Regions from separate parts of the Stenotrophomonas sp. YJH_SMC_94-11 genome, predicted to be linked through region 3. Evidence: predicted binding sites of a transcription regulator. Region 3 holds the regulator's gene; each other region holds the start of a gene.
The links. The regulator FliA, encoded in region 3, starts transcription of late flagellar genes. The targets are predictions, from matches to a motif close to TAAAGTTTNNCNNNCNNNGGCCGATAA.

Region 1 (3,480 bases), on a different contig from region 3:
CTTGATCTCCTTGGCGGCGACACCGGCACGCTGTGCGAGCGTGCGCACTTCGCTGGCGACCACGGCAAAGCCACGGCCCTGCTCGCCTGCACGCGCAGCTTCCACTGCGGCATTCAGCGCCAGGATGTTGGTCTGGAACGCGATGCCGTCGATCACCGTGGAGATTTCCGAGATGCGCGCCGAGGACTGATCGATTTCGCCCATCACCGATGCCATCTGTGCCATCGCCTGCTCGGTCTCGCGCACGGCGGCACCGGCGGCATGCGCTTCGCTGTCGGCCTGACGCGCCAGTTCGGCGTTCTGGCGTACGGTGGAGGTCAGCTCCTCCATCGACGCGGCCGCTTCTTCCAGATTCGCGGCCTGCTGCTCGGTGCGGCGCGACAGGTCGTTGTTGCCGGCGGCCAGTTCCTGGGCCGCGTTGTTGATGCTGTCGGCAGCCACCTGGATGCCGCGGACAATGCCGGTCAGCTGCGCGGTGGTGGTGTTGGCATCGTCGCGCATGCGCGCAAACACGCCGTCGTACTCGCCCTCCATGCGTGCGGTCAGGTCGCCATGCGAGATCGCGCGCAGCACGTCGGAAACATCGGCGATGCTGGCCTGCGAACTGGCCATCATGCCGTTGAGGTGCTCGACCATCGTCTGGAACTGGTACTGGAACGCAGCGGCATCGCCACGCATGCTGAAATCGCCGGCGCGTGCGGCGCGGGCCAGTTCATCGATCTGCGCGTTGATCGCCATCAGGCTCTGCTTCACCGCCGCCAGGGTGCGGGTCAGCGTGCCCTTCTCGCCCGGGTAGTCCGGCAGGTCGCGGCTGAGGTCACCCATGGCGTAACGCTGCATCACCTCGGCCATCAGCAGTTCCACCTGCACGTGCGACTCCACCAGGCTGTTGGTGGCCTGCACCATGCGGCCGAAATCACCGGGGAACGCACTGGCGTCCATGCGATAGCGGATTGCACCGGCCTCGTGCTGCTCGGCCATCTGCAACTGCGCGCCGATCGCCGCCTGCACACTCTGGCGCACGCTGGCCATCGCCTCGCCCAGCTGGGTCAGCTCGTCGCGGCCACCGAGGCGGAACTCCTGGTCCAGCTGTCCCTTGGACAGGCGCTCGGCCAGGTTCACCGCGCGCGCCAGCGGACCGGTCAGGCTGCGGCCGATCATCACCGAGGCACCGATACCCACCAGCAGCGCGACGCCGCCCAGCACCAGCAGCTGCAGCAGGCTGCGCTCGCCCAGGCGGATCGCCTCGGCGGCAGCCTCACGGCTTTCCTTCTCCTCGAAGTCCACGCCATCGGACAGCGCCTTGTTCCAGCCGTTAGCGGCTTCCTGCACCGGACCCAGGGTCAGCGCCACGGCGCCCGGGTAGTCGCCCTGCTCCATCAGTTCGCTGGTCTGCTTGTTGAGCGGGCGCGCGATGGCACGCTTGGCCGCGATGGTTTCCGCGATGGCCTTGCCCTCCGCATCGCCTGGCAGTGCCTGGTAGGCGGTCCAGCTGGCCTCATAGCGCTTGACCAGATCGGCAATGCGCTTCTCATCGCTGCCGCGGTCTTCGCCCTGGCGGATCAGCATCTCGCGCCGCACCACCATCATCTGGTTGTTGGCGTCGAGCATCTGCGACAACAGGCGCACCTTGGCCACGCTGACGTCGACCACCTGCTGCATCGCGCGCTTCTGCACGACGCTGGCGGTGGCGCCGGTGGCCACTACGGCGGCAACCAGCAGCAGCAACAGGCCAAAGCCCAGCCCAAGACGCCAGGCAACCCTGACGTTCCTCAAGTAGTTCATGGGGGTATCCAAAACGGGGGGATGTGGCCTTATCGGCGGCACGGCAGGCAATCTTGATCGCCGCCCATCGACGGCGTCGGCCACCGTTCACCTTGGTGACCCCCCGTCCCAGCGACACCTGCCGCTGGCAACCGGCCGCAATGACATGCCTGCTCATGCGGGCATCAGATCCCTTTCACGGCGGCTCGGCGCCGCCTGCGGGCAAGGTGGCGGCGTACCTGCTGGAGATCCCAATGCGCTCATCTGTGTCTCGATCCACCCTGCTCGCAATCTCGCTGCTGGCGTCGCCGGCCTTCGCGCAGGCGCCGCCGCCCAACCTGCCCGCCCCCATTGCCGAGAAGGCTGGCCCGGACACCGCAGTGCGCTCCGCACTGCATGCCCAGGTGCTGCTGGATCGTGCGAACTTCTCTCCGGGCCAGATTGATGGTGAGGTAGGCAGCAACCAGCGGCGGGCGGTGTCAGGCTTCCAGACGGCACACGGCCTGACCGTAACGGGTGAGCTGGACGACGCCACCTGGAAGGCTCTGCAGGCCGATACGATCACGCCGCTGGCCAGCTACACGCTGACTGCTGAGGATGTCGCCGGCCCGTTCCAGCCGATACCGAAAGGACCCGCCGCCCAGGCCAAGCTGAAATCGCTGGGCTACAGCAGTGTGGAAGAAGCCCTGGGCGAGCGCTTCCACGCGTCCCCAGAGCTGATGAAGATGCTCAATCCCGGCGTGGATCTGACCAGGGCTGGCAGCCGCATCCAGGTCCCCAACATCGCCCCGGCCGCATTGCCGAAGGCCGCCAGGATCGTGGTCGACAAATCCGACTCCACGCTGCAGCTACTGGACGCGCAGGGCAAGCTGATCGCGCAGGTGCCGGTGTCATCCGGCAGCCAGCACGACCCGTTGCCGATCGGCGAATGGAAAATCCTGGGCGTGTACCGCGACCCGCCGTTCCACTACAACCCCAAGCTGTTCTGGGATGCCCGCAAGGGGGAAAAGAAAGCCACGCTGCCGCCCGGCCCGAACAATCCGGTCGGCCGGGTCTGGATCGATCTGTCCAAGCCGCATTACGGCTTGCATGGCACGCCTGAACCCGGCCACGTGGGCAAGACCGAGTCGCATGGCTGCGTACGCATGACCAATTGGGATGCACTGCGCGTGGCCGACGCAGTGGACACCTCGGTGCCTGTCGTGATGCAGGAGTGAGTCGATGCGTCTTTCGCAACTGATCGTGCTGGGTGTTCTGCTGGGATTGGGTGCAGGTTGGTGGCTGCACCGCGATATGGATGAGCCGATGACCGACGCGCTGCCGGAAGCGCCATCGACGGTGGCCGCCGCGCCGGTGACGGAACCGGTAGCGCCAGGCGCAACAGCCCCACCCGCCTCCACCGCGCCGCCGGCCGCCCAGGCTGCCGATGCACCGTCCGGCTTGCTGCTGCCGGTGCAGGGCATCCTGCCCTCGCAGCTGCACGACACCTTCAGCGATGCACGCAGCGAGGGCCGCGTACACGATGCCATCGACATCATGGCCGATGCAGGTACGCCGGTGCTGGCGGTGGCCGATGGCACGGTGGAGAAACTGTTCGACAGCGAGCGCGGTGGCCTGACGATCTACCAGTTCGAGCCCAGCGGGCATTGGTGCTACTACTACGCGCACCTGCAGCGCTACGCCGATGGCCTGGCCGAGAAGCAGGTGATCAAGCGC
Region 2 (3,480 bases), on a different contig from region 3:
CACGGCCTGCGGCATCAGCATTGCGACCGACCGTATCGGTCAGTTCGTGCATGGAAGCGGCGGTCTCTTCCAGGTTGGCGGCCTGCTGCTCGGTGCGCTGTGACAGATCTTGATGACCGGCAACGATCTCGCCAACGCCGGTATCGAGACTGGAGGTGGCGTGCTGGATGCGGGTGACGATGTGGCCCAGCTGTGCGACCGTCGCGTTGGCATCATCGCGCATGCGCGCGAACACGCCCTGCAGCTCACCCTCCATGCGCACGCTGAGGTCACCACGGGCCAGCGCAGCCAGCAATGCCTGCAGGTCGCCGAGGTTGGTTTCAAACGTCGCCAGCAGGCGGTTGATGCTGGTCGACAACGTGCGCACGAAGCCCTGCTTGCCCTCCAGCGCGATGCGACCGTGCAGGTCGCCGTGTGCTGCAGCATCGACCAGGGCAGCGACCTCGGTTTCCAGCAGGGTCTCCAGCGCACGACTGCGCCATTCCACCGCTACGCCGAGGAATTGCCCTTCATCGATGACGGGGTTGGCAATCAGCTGGTAACGCGTGCCGGCATGGCCGATCTCGCGCTCTTCGCGCTGGCGCACGCCGGCCAGGCTGGCCAACGCCGGATGCAGGCGTACCGCGTCGCTGCCCACCAGCGCTTCGTTCCGCAGGTCAAGCAGCTGCAGCAATGCCGGGTTGGCGTAGGCGACCTGCCCTTCCGCATCGATCACCATCAAACCGGTCTGTGCACTGTCCAATGCCTGGCGCACCCGGGTGTTGCCGCGCGCCACGGCACGCTCGGTCTCGATACGCGCGCGCAGGCGCTGCTGCATGTCGACCAGGCGCTGCGCCAGCTGGCCGATCTCGTCGTTGGCGTTGTAGACGCGCAGGGTGGTGTCCAAGCAGTCGTCAGCGATGTCGCTGGCGAAGCGCAGGGTGTCCTGGATCGGCTGGCGCACCGCACGCAGCACCAGGACCAGACTGGTGATCAGCACGCCGGCCACCAGCAGCAGGGTCAGTGCGAACAGCACGCTCATGGTGCGCGCGCCGGCCTGCTGGCGTGCCTGCGCCCCGGCCAGCGCCGCCACCTGTGCCTGCTGGAATGCGGCCAGCGCAGGCGCTACGCGCGCGGCGGTATCCAGCAGCGACTGCGCTTCCACATCCAGGCCGACGCGGGCCGCGGTATACCCCAGCAATGCGGCCTGATACGCATCCATCCCGGTGCGCAGGGTGACCTGCGCATCCGCGGGCAGGCCCGCCAGCGCGAGATCGAACGGCAGCTTTTCTTCGCTGGCGCGGTCGGCGTGGGTGGAATCACCGTCGAGCAGCAGCAGGGCCTCCTGCCGCCGCATCTTCTGCAGGGACAACGCCAGCGCATCCCGCTGCTGCGCATCCACCTGCCCCTGCAGCGTGTCTGCAGCCTGTTGCAGCTGCGCGGCGAGGCCGGCCTCACCACGGCCCATCTCGTCGCCCCGTTCGAACAGGGCGGCAACACCCTGCGAGAACGCGTCTGCAGCTTCGGTCAGCGCCTGCAGGGCCTTGCGCCGGCCGGCATCCATCGGCATCGTGCGCAGCGCCTGCAGATCGTCCTGCAGCGCCTTTTGCGTGGCCAGCAGCTGCGCGCGGTCGGCATCATCGAAACTGCGTGCATACTGGATCTGCAGGCGGCGCGCTTCGGCCACCCGCGTGGCCAGGCGCGCGGCCAGATCACTGCCGCGCTGGTAGCTGGCCTGGCTGCGCGCAGCCTGCGTGCTGGCATGCCCGGTCCAGGCATAGGCGGCGGCGATTGCAACCAGTCCCAGGCCACAGACCCACAAGGTCGCCTTGAGCTTGTTGGCTACGCTCAGCCGATGCGGTTGCAGCCACAGCAGCAGGCCGGAGGACGCCGGGCGCAGCGCCGCAAGCCGCGTGCGCAGGGACCGGAGGTGGGGGACAACGGCCGACATGACAGACTCCAGGCAGAAGGACGCACCTGTATCGGCCGGATTCAAGGCAACTTTAGAACTTTCGTTGTCCTGGCCCAGCGGTGACGGGCGGACGCGGCCTTTGTACCGGGTGCAGGCGACGCTGGCGTGACACGACCAGCGCCCTTGACCTCAACCCCGGTTGGGGGAGCACAGTGGACCTCCCCTCCCGCCCGGTGCCGCCATGACGACGCTCGATGTCCCCCGCTACCTGCAGCGCCTGCAGCTGGATGCCCCGCCACCGCTGACGCTGGCCGGCCTGACCCTGCTGCAGCAGCGCCACAACGCAGTGCTGCCGTTCGAGACCCTCAGCTGCCTGCTGCGCGATGCGGTACCGATCGACCTGGACAGCGTGCAGCGCAAGCTGCTCGACGACCGTCGTGGCGGCTACTGCTTCGAACTCAACGGCGGCCTGCTGGCGCTGCTGCAGGCGCTGGGCTTCGATGCACAGCCATTGAGCGCGCGCGTGCTGCTGGCTGCCCAGGACGGCGAACTGACCGCACGGACCCACCTGCTGCTGCGCGTGCAGGTGGACGGCGATGACTGGCTGGTGGATGCCGGTTTCGGCAGCCTGACCCCGACCGTGCCGCTGCGGCTGCATGATCCGCAGCCGCAGGCCACGCCGCACGAACGCTATCTGCTGCAGCGGCTGCCAGGCGAGGGGGATTTCGTGCTGTCCGCCGAATCCGCTGACGGCTGGCGGGCGATGTACCGTTTCGACCTGCACGTGCCGGCACCGATCGACAACGTGGTGGGCAACTGGTACGTGTGCACCCATCCCGACTCCAGCTTCCCTGGCCAGCTGCGCGCGTCGCTGACCGGGCCGGACTGGCGACGCACCATCGGCAGCGGCAACTACACCGAGTACCGCCCCGGCCAGGCACCGGACAAGCGTCCGCTGCATGATGTGGGGGATGTGCGTGACGTGCTGCAACGGCGCTTCGGCATGCAGCTACCGGACGACCCTCGACTGGACCCGGCCATCAATGGCTGGCTGCAGCGCTCACGCGCCGCGACCTTGTAGCGCCGAGCCCATGCTCGGCTGAGCTTGGGCGGCGGGGCCAACAACAGCCGAGCGTGGGCTCGGCTCTACAGAGCTGCGTGCGCCTGCAACGCAATGCGGTTGCCTTCACTGTCGCAGATCTCGGCCACGCGCCAGGCTCACCTCCAAGTCCATACCGACACCTGCGGCCTCGTCGGCAAACGGAAGGTAGGCCATCCTGCAGTCGTGCAGCATGACACCCCTTGCAGGGCAGTGCTGGCATGCTGGCTGCCCCTTTCCTCGCGGAGTCCTGCATGTCCCTGGCCGAACACCAAAGTGCACTGGCACCGCAGGGTTTCCTGCGCGTGGCGATCAACCTGGGCAACCCGGTGCTGGCGCAGGGCGATGCGCACTCACCGCGCGGACCGTCGGTGGAGCTGGCCACGACATTGGCGCAGCGCCTGGGTGTGCAGGCACGCTTCACCTGTCACGATGCCGCAGCCTCGGTGGTCGCTGCGGCAGGCGAAGACGGCTGGGATCTGGCCTTCCT
Region 3 (3,480 bases):
CCGCAGCGATGGGCTTGGCGCCGGGTGCGGCGCCACCGTGCAGCTGGTCGAGCAGGGCTTCGAACTCGTCTTCGCTGATCAGGCCGTCGTCGGCCTTCTTTGCTGGCGCCACCGCAGTCGGTGCGTTGCCGCCGTGCAGCTGGTCGAGCAGGGCCTCGAACTCGTCGTCGGTGATCAGGTCGCTGCCACCCGCAGCGGGAGCTGCTGCGGCGGCGGGTGCAGCCACGGCACCGCCATGCATGTCGAACTGGGCGATCAGCTCCGGCGGCGCATAGCCCGGCTCGGTGCCGGAGGAAACTGCATCCAGCATCGCTTGCAGGTAGTCCAGCGATTGCTGGGCGGCATCGAAGTGATGGGCCTGCAGCACGGCCTGGCCCGCGCGCGCGATGCCCAGCGCTTCTTCGGCGGCGTGGCACAACTCGACCATGGCGGTGACGCCGAGGAAGCCGGCGCCGCCCTTGAGCGTGTGGTAGCCCCGGAACACCGCGTTGAGTTGCTCGGTGTCCTGTGGTGCCTGCTCCAGCGACACCAGCTGTTCGCCCAGGCGATCCAGGATTTCCTGCGCCTCGATGATGAAATCGGCAGTGATGTCGTCGGATACCGCGCTCATGCTTACAGCCCCAGGTCCGACAGCAGGTCGTCGGCGTCGTTCTGCGAGACCGCGTGGCGGTCCAGTCCCTTCAGTGCCGGCCCGGCCAGTTCCGGATCGGTGCGATGCTGTTCCGGCGGCAGGCCGAGCGCGCCGAAGCCCTCATGCACACGGCGGACGATGCCGACCACGCGACGGATGATCTGCCCCGTCAGGTCCTGGTAGCTCTGGGTCAGGGCGATCTCGGTGAGGTTGTGGCGGATGCGCTCGAGCTGTGCATCCTGGCCCGGCTGCAGGCCTTCGGCGCGCAACTGTTCGGTCAGGCTGCGGCATTCCTCGGCCAGGTCCAGGGTGCGGTGCGTCGCCTGTTCGGTCATCGCCACCACGTGGTCCAGGCGTGCGCAGGCATCGTCCAGTTCGCCGGCCTCGCTGGGTACGGTCGGCAGTTCACCCAGGGCCTGCCCGAGCTCGCGGGCCAGCCGCGAGAGGCCGCTCATCATCGGCTGCGTGCGCAGCGCGACCAGTCCGTCGATGCGTTGCCGCCAGGCGGTTTCGTCACCGGACTCCAGTGCGTCCAGTGCTTCCTGCAGGCGCAGGGCGAGGGCATTCTTGTCGACCGTGGTATCCATCAGGCACTGGCCGCCAGGCGTTCGAAGATCTTGCCGAGCTTCTCTTCCAGCGTCTGCGCGGTGAACGGCTTGATGATGTAGCCGTTCACGCCGTTCTGGGCCGCTTCGATGATCTGCTCGCGCTTGGCTTCGGCGGTGACCATCAGCACCGGCAGGGTCTTCAGCTTGGCGTCGGCACGGATCGCCTTGAGCAGCTCGATGCCGGTCATTACCGGCATGTTCCAGTCGGTGACCACGAAATCGAACGGCTGGCTCTGCAGCAGCGACAGCGCGGCATGCCCGTCCTCGGCTTCGGCGGTGTTGGTGAAGCCCAGATCGCCCAGCAGGTTCTTGACGATGCGACGCATGGTCGAGAAGTCGTCGACGATCAGGATGCGCATGTTCTTGTTCAAAGCAGAGTTCCTTTGTTGTTCATTCCGGGCGGCCGGGGGCAGCTGCCTCGGGGATGTTCATTCTTCGAGGCCGGCGTCGACGGCCTCGAATACCTTCAGCCGGCCGCGCAGGCGCAGCACGGCCTGGCCGTGGATCTGGCAGACCCGCGACTCGCTCACGCCGAGCACCGCGCCGATCTCCTTCAGGTTGAGTTCCTGCTCGTAGTAGAGCGAGAGCACCAGCTGTTCGCGCTCGGGCAGATGGCCGATGGCCTTGCCCAGCTCGCGGCCGAACTCGCTGCGCTCCAGCACCTGCTGCGGGGTCGGGCCACCCTGTGCGACCGTGTCCAGCTCGCCCTGGTCCTCAATGCGCGACTCCAGGCTCAGCACCTGGCCACGCGCGGCGTCTTCCATCAGGCGCAGATATTCGGGCAGTGGCATCTCCATCGCGGCGGCCACTTCGGTGGCGCTGGCGGCGCGTCCGCTGCTCTGTTCCAGGCGGCGGATGGTGGCGGCAGCATCGCGTGCACGGCGGTGCACCGAGCGCGGCACCCAGTCGCCACGGCGGATCTCGTCGATCATCGAGCCACGGATACGGATCGAGGCATAGGTCTCGAACGAGGCGCCCTGGTCGGCGTCGTAGCTGCGCGAAGCCTCGATCAGGCCCATCATGCCAGCCTGGATCAGGTCGTCGACTTCGACGCTGGCCGGCAGGCGCGCGGCCAGATGGTGGGCGATGCGCCGCACCAGGTCCGAGTGCTGGGCGATGACGTCGTTGGCCGCCGAGCGCTGGACTTCCCTGTACTGGGCCGCGCCTTTCATGCCGCCACCCCGCGCTGCTTGAGGATGCGTTCGAGGAAGAACTCGACGCCGCCGCGTGGTTCGGTCGGCGCCTGCCAGCGGGCCGTGCGGCGCGCGATCTCGGTGATCGCCAGTGCGGACGGGCTGGACGGGTAGGCCTTCACCACCGGCTGCTGGCGCTGCACCGACAGGCGCAGCCAGTCATCCTGCGGCACGCAGCCCAGGTAGTTCAGCGAGACATCGGCGAGGAACTTCTCGCAGACGCGGGTCAGCTTCTCGTACAGCACGCGGCCCTCATTGGGGTCGCGCACCATGTTGGCCACCACCTGGATGCGGTCCACGCCCCGTTCACGCGACAGCACCTTGATCAGCGCGTAGGCGTCGGTGATTGAAGCCGGCTCGTCACAGACCACGACCACGGTGTCCTGCGCGGCCTGGCAGAAGGTCAGCACGCCGTCGGTGATGCCCGCGGCGGTGTCCACCACCATGATGTCCAGCTCGCGCTCCAGCTCGGAGAACACGTTGACCAGGCCGACGTGCTCGGCCGGGGCCAGCTCGGCCATGTGCCGGCGGCCGGACGCGGCCGGGACCACCAGCACGCCGTTCGGGCCTTCGACGATGACATCGTCCAGCGAGCAGCGGCCGGCAACCAGGTCGGCCAGCGTAAAGGTGGGATTCAAGCCCAGGATCACGTCGATGTTGGCCAGGCCGAGGTCGGCGTCCAGCAGCAGCGTGCGCTTGCCCATGCCGGCCAGCGCCACGGCCAGGTTGGCCGATACGTTGGTCTTGCCCACGCCGCCCTTGCCGCCGGTCACGGCGATGGTGCGCACAGGGCCGAGCGGCTCGCTGCGGGTGGCCGACAGCGGGAAGGTCTTGGTCAGCTTGGCGTACTCACGCGACGGCATGGTTCAACTCCGGGTTGCAGGGCATATCGGCCGCTCGGCGCAAATCTTCAAGGCGAAGTACGAGATTGGCCGCACTGGCCCGGTGCAGGTCGTCCGGAACGTCCTGGCCATCGGTCACCCAGGTGATCGGCAGGGCATGGTCCACGGCCACCGACAGGGCGTTGCCGAAGCGGCCGGTTTCGTCC
Region 4 (3,480 bases), on a different contig from region 3:
ACGGCTGCCCGCAACGCGGTGATGACCTGCTGGCCCGCGACGGCGGCGAGGAATTCATCGCCGCCCTGCGAGCGCCTGCGCGCCGCCGTGGAAGCCGCCGCGCTGCCCGCCGCTGAGGCCCATGTGACCATCAGCATCGGCGTAGCCTGGCAGGCTGCGCATGAGCAGGCCGCCCCACAAGGCCGGGGAACAACACGCCAATCGGCGCGCCTAGACCGCGCGCAGCACCGCCCCACCGTGCAGGTGCCCGGCCCCGCCCTGCACCCGGAAGCTGGCCACCGTCTGCAGCAGCTGCGCCGACTGCTCTTCCATGCTGCGCGCTGCGGCCGAGGCTTCCTCGACCAGCGCGGCGTTCTGCTGGGTGCCCTGGTCGATCAGATCGACGGCATGGTTCATCTGCTGGATGTCGTCGCTCTGCTGCTGCGCGGCAGTGCTGATCTCGGACATCAGATCACTGACACGGCGCACATTGACCACGATCTCGTCCATGGTGCGTCCGGCGCTCTCAACCTGCGCGGTACCGGCGCCGACATTGGCCACCGACGCATCGATCAGCTGCTTGATCTCCTTCGCGGCACTGGCCGAGCGCTGCGACAGTTCGCGGATCTCGGTGGCGACCACGGCGAAGCCACGCCCGTGTTCGCCGGCACGCGCTGCTTCCACCGCCGCGTTCAACGCAAGGATGTTGGTCTGGAAAGCAATGCCGTCGATCACGCCGATGATGTCGACGATGCGCCGCGAGGACGCGTTGATCACGGCCATGGTCTCGACCACTTCGTGCACCACGTTGCCACCGCGGGCAGCGACATCAGCAGCACCACCGGCCAGCTGACTGGCCTGCCGTGCGTTGGTCGCGGTGCGCTGCACGGTCTCGGCCAGGCCCTTCATCGACACCGCGGTCTCCTCCAGCGACGCGGCCTGCTGCTCGGTGCGCTGCGACAGATCGCTGTTGCCCTGCGCAATCTCGGTGGCACCGACGACGATGGTGTCGGCGGCGAACTTGATCTGGGCGATGATCGCGGCCATCGCCTCCACCAACGAATTCACGCCCTCGCACAGCTCGGCGATCGGCCCGTTCTTGTCGGCAGTGGCCACGCGCCGGGTCAGGTCGCCCTCCTTCGCGGCCGCCACCACTTCACGGGTCTGCGCCACGGCACGTTGCATGGCCTGGTTCTCATGCACCTGCGCGGTGATGTCGGTGGCGTACTTGACCACCTTGAACGGCTTTCCGTTGAGATCCAGGATCGGGTTGTAGGACGCCTGGATCCAGACCTCGCGCCCGCCCTTGCCGAGGCGCCGGTACTGGCCGGCATCGTATTCGCCACGGCCGAGCTTCTCCCAGAACTGGCGATACTCGGCACTGCCACGATACTCGGGCTCGACGAACAGCGAGTGGTGCTGGCCACGCACGTCGTCCAGGCTGTAGCCGGTGGCGGCCAGGAAGTTGTCGTTGGCCGAAAGGATGCGGCCGTCCATGCCGAACTCGATCACCGCCTGCGACTTGTCGATCGCCGCCAGCTGCCCGGCCGAGTCGGCTGCCTGCAGCTTCTGCGCAGTGATGTCGGTGGCGAACTTGACCACCTTGTAAGGCCGCCCCTGCCGGTCCAGCACCGGGTTGTACGAGGCCTGGATCCAGATCTCGCGCTGGCCCTTGCCGAAGCGCCGGTACTGGCCAGCGTCATATTCGCCACGCCCCAGCCGCGCCCAGAACTCGCGGTACTCGGCGCTGCGCGCCTGCTCGGGATCGACGAACAGGGAATGATGCTTTCCCTGGATCTCCTCCAGCCGGTAGCCCATCGCCTGCAGGAAGTTGTCATTGGCCTGCAGGATGGTGCCATCGAGGGCGAACTCGATGACCGCCTGGACCCGGTGAAGCGCCGCGACCTGGGCTTCCAGCTCGGCACGGCCATCGGACACGGCCTCGGCGCCGGTGCGGTGCTGGGGAGCCAGCGCGCCCAGCAGGGCACGCCACGGCGACCAACGGGTATGCAGCTCGGCCGGCGCCTGCGCGCCCGCCGTGAAGCCTGGAATGAGCATTGTCTGATCCTCGGTGTCCGGTAAGCGGTTGCGACCCGACGGGCGGGATGCCCGGCGGCAACTTCAGGTGCCAGGGACTACAGGTGCCAACCGGCACCTCTCGAGCGACTGCCACGAACGTCTGCTGCGGGTGCGATCGGCATCTGGGAGCGGCGGAACACACAGCGCGGGCCGCCCATCGGGGACGGCCTGGGGTCCTGCGGCGGGTGACTGGAGCGGGATCCAGAGGGAGTATCGGCGAGGGGATCGGTGGCTTTAGCCGGATTACGCGACGTCCGTCGCAACTTCAGATGCGGCTGCAGGGGCGCGCTAGACAATCGCGATGTACTTCACATTCTGCTCACGCTCGGCGGGGCACGGGGTGTCGTCACGGAACATATCGCGCGTTGCCGCCGTCACTGGGCATAGCCTTGCCCGGCACGCCGATGCAGTTCAAGCCCAAAAGGTTTGCATGACCAACGGGCGATTCCATGGCAGGTGAAAATGGCCAGCATGCAGCGAACCGCAGGACGCTCACTGACACGGAGATCGCATGTTCCCACGCTTGGCCAGCCTCTTGATCCTGGGCCTGTGCAGTACCGGCGCCCTCGCTGCCGATGCCACCTATCGGCCCGCCTTCCAGCCGGACCAGCTGAAGGGGCCGCCTGCAGGGCGACCGAACGAGGTACTGGTACTGGGCACCGCCCACCTGTCCGGCCTGCCCAAGTCCTTCCAGCCCGCCTTGCTTGAACCGTTGCTGCAGCGACTGGTCACCTGGAAGCCCGAGCTGATCGCCACCGAAGACCTGTCAGGCCTGCAGTGTGATTTCATGCGTCGCTACCCGGCACGCTATGCCGAGAGCGTGGCCACCTACTGCTTCGACACCACCGCTGCGCAGGCTGCCACCGGCCTGGACGTGCCTTCAGCGAACGCCCAGGCCGAGCGCCTGCTTGCGACATGGCCGGACGAGCCGGCGCCCGCCCAGCGTCGTCGACTCGCTGCATTGTTCCTGGCAGCGGGCGAACGCGGCTCGGCGCAGGTGCAGTGGCTGCGCCTGCCTGCGTCCGAGCGCAAAGCCGGTGATGGATTGACCCCCGCCCTGGTCGAGATCCTCGATAAAGGCCTGGTTCGCCGCAATGAAACCAACCTGATCGCCGCCGAAGTCGCCGCCCGCCTCGGGCATGAACGGCTGTGGGCCGTGGACGACCATACGGCCGATTCCCCCACGCCCGCCGAGGATGAAGCGGCGGCCAGCGCGACCATCACCGGTGCCTGGAACAATACGCACTCGCGCGCGCGACGGGAGGCAGATGCACGCCTCGTGGCCAACCTGGACAAGCCTGGCGGCGTCATCGCGCTGTATAGGGACTACAACAGCCCGGCGGCAGCGATGGCCGCGTACCAGAGCGACTTCGGCGCGACGCTCGTCGAGCCGTCCTCCAAGGCGTTCGGCCGGATGTATGT

Region 1: AC5P74_RS18210 (methyl-accepting chemotaxis protein) is a predicted target of FliA. The motif match lies at 1,815-1,841, and genes of this name have one in related genera.
Region 2: AC5P74_RS01835 (methyl-accepting chemotaxis protein) is a predicted target of FliA. The motif match lies at 1,959-1,985, and genes of this name have one in related genera.
Region 4: AC5P74_RS06010 (methyl-accepting chemotaxis protein) is a predicted target of FliA. The motif match lies at 2,269-2,295, and genes of this name have one in related genera.

The regions. Positions count from the first base shown of each region.
Region 1 is NZ_JCAFTR010000012.1:42,350-45,829, forward strand. It holds gene AC5P74_RS18210 (methyl-accepting chemotaxis protein) at 1-1,785, opposite strand, end outside; gene AC5P74_RS18215 (L,D-transpeptidase family protein) at 2,019-2,981, shown strand; gene AC5P74_RS18220 (M23 family metallopeptidase) at 2,986-3,480, shown strand, end outside.
Region 2 is NZ_JCAFTR010000001.1:401,384-404,863, reverse strand. It holds gene AC5P74_RS01835 (methyl-accepting chemotaxis protein) at 1-1,930, opposite strand, end outside; gene AC5P74_RS01830 (arylamine N-acetyltransferase family protein) at 2,133-2,972, shown strand; gene AC5P74_RS01825 (ABC transporter substrate-binding protein) at 3,245-3,480, shown strand, end outside.
Region 3 is NZ_JCAFTR010000016.1:19,566-23,045, reverse strand. It holds gene AC5P74_RS19715 (chemotaxis protein CheA) at 1-610, opposite strand, end outside; gene AC5P74_RS19710 (protein phosphatase CheZ) at 613-1,218, opposite strand; gene cheY (chemotaxis response regulator CheY) at 1,218-1,610, opposite strand; gene AC5P74_RS19700 (RNA polymerase sigma factor FliA) at 1,668-2,411, opposite strand; gene AC5P74_RS19695 (MinD/ParA family ATP-binding protein) at 2,408-3,295, opposite strand; gene flhF (flagellar biosynthesis GTPase FlhF) at 3,282-3,480, opposite strand, start outside.
Region 4 is NZ_JCAFTR010000002.1:377,628-381,107, reverse strand. It holds partial or broken gene AC5P74_RS06015 (nucleotidyl cyclase domain-containing protein) at 1-228, shown strand, start outside; gene AC5P74_RS06010 (methyl-accepting chemotaxis protein) at 211-2,037, opposite strand; gene AC5P74_RS06005 (DUF5694 domain-containing protein) at 2,570-3,480, shown strand, end outside.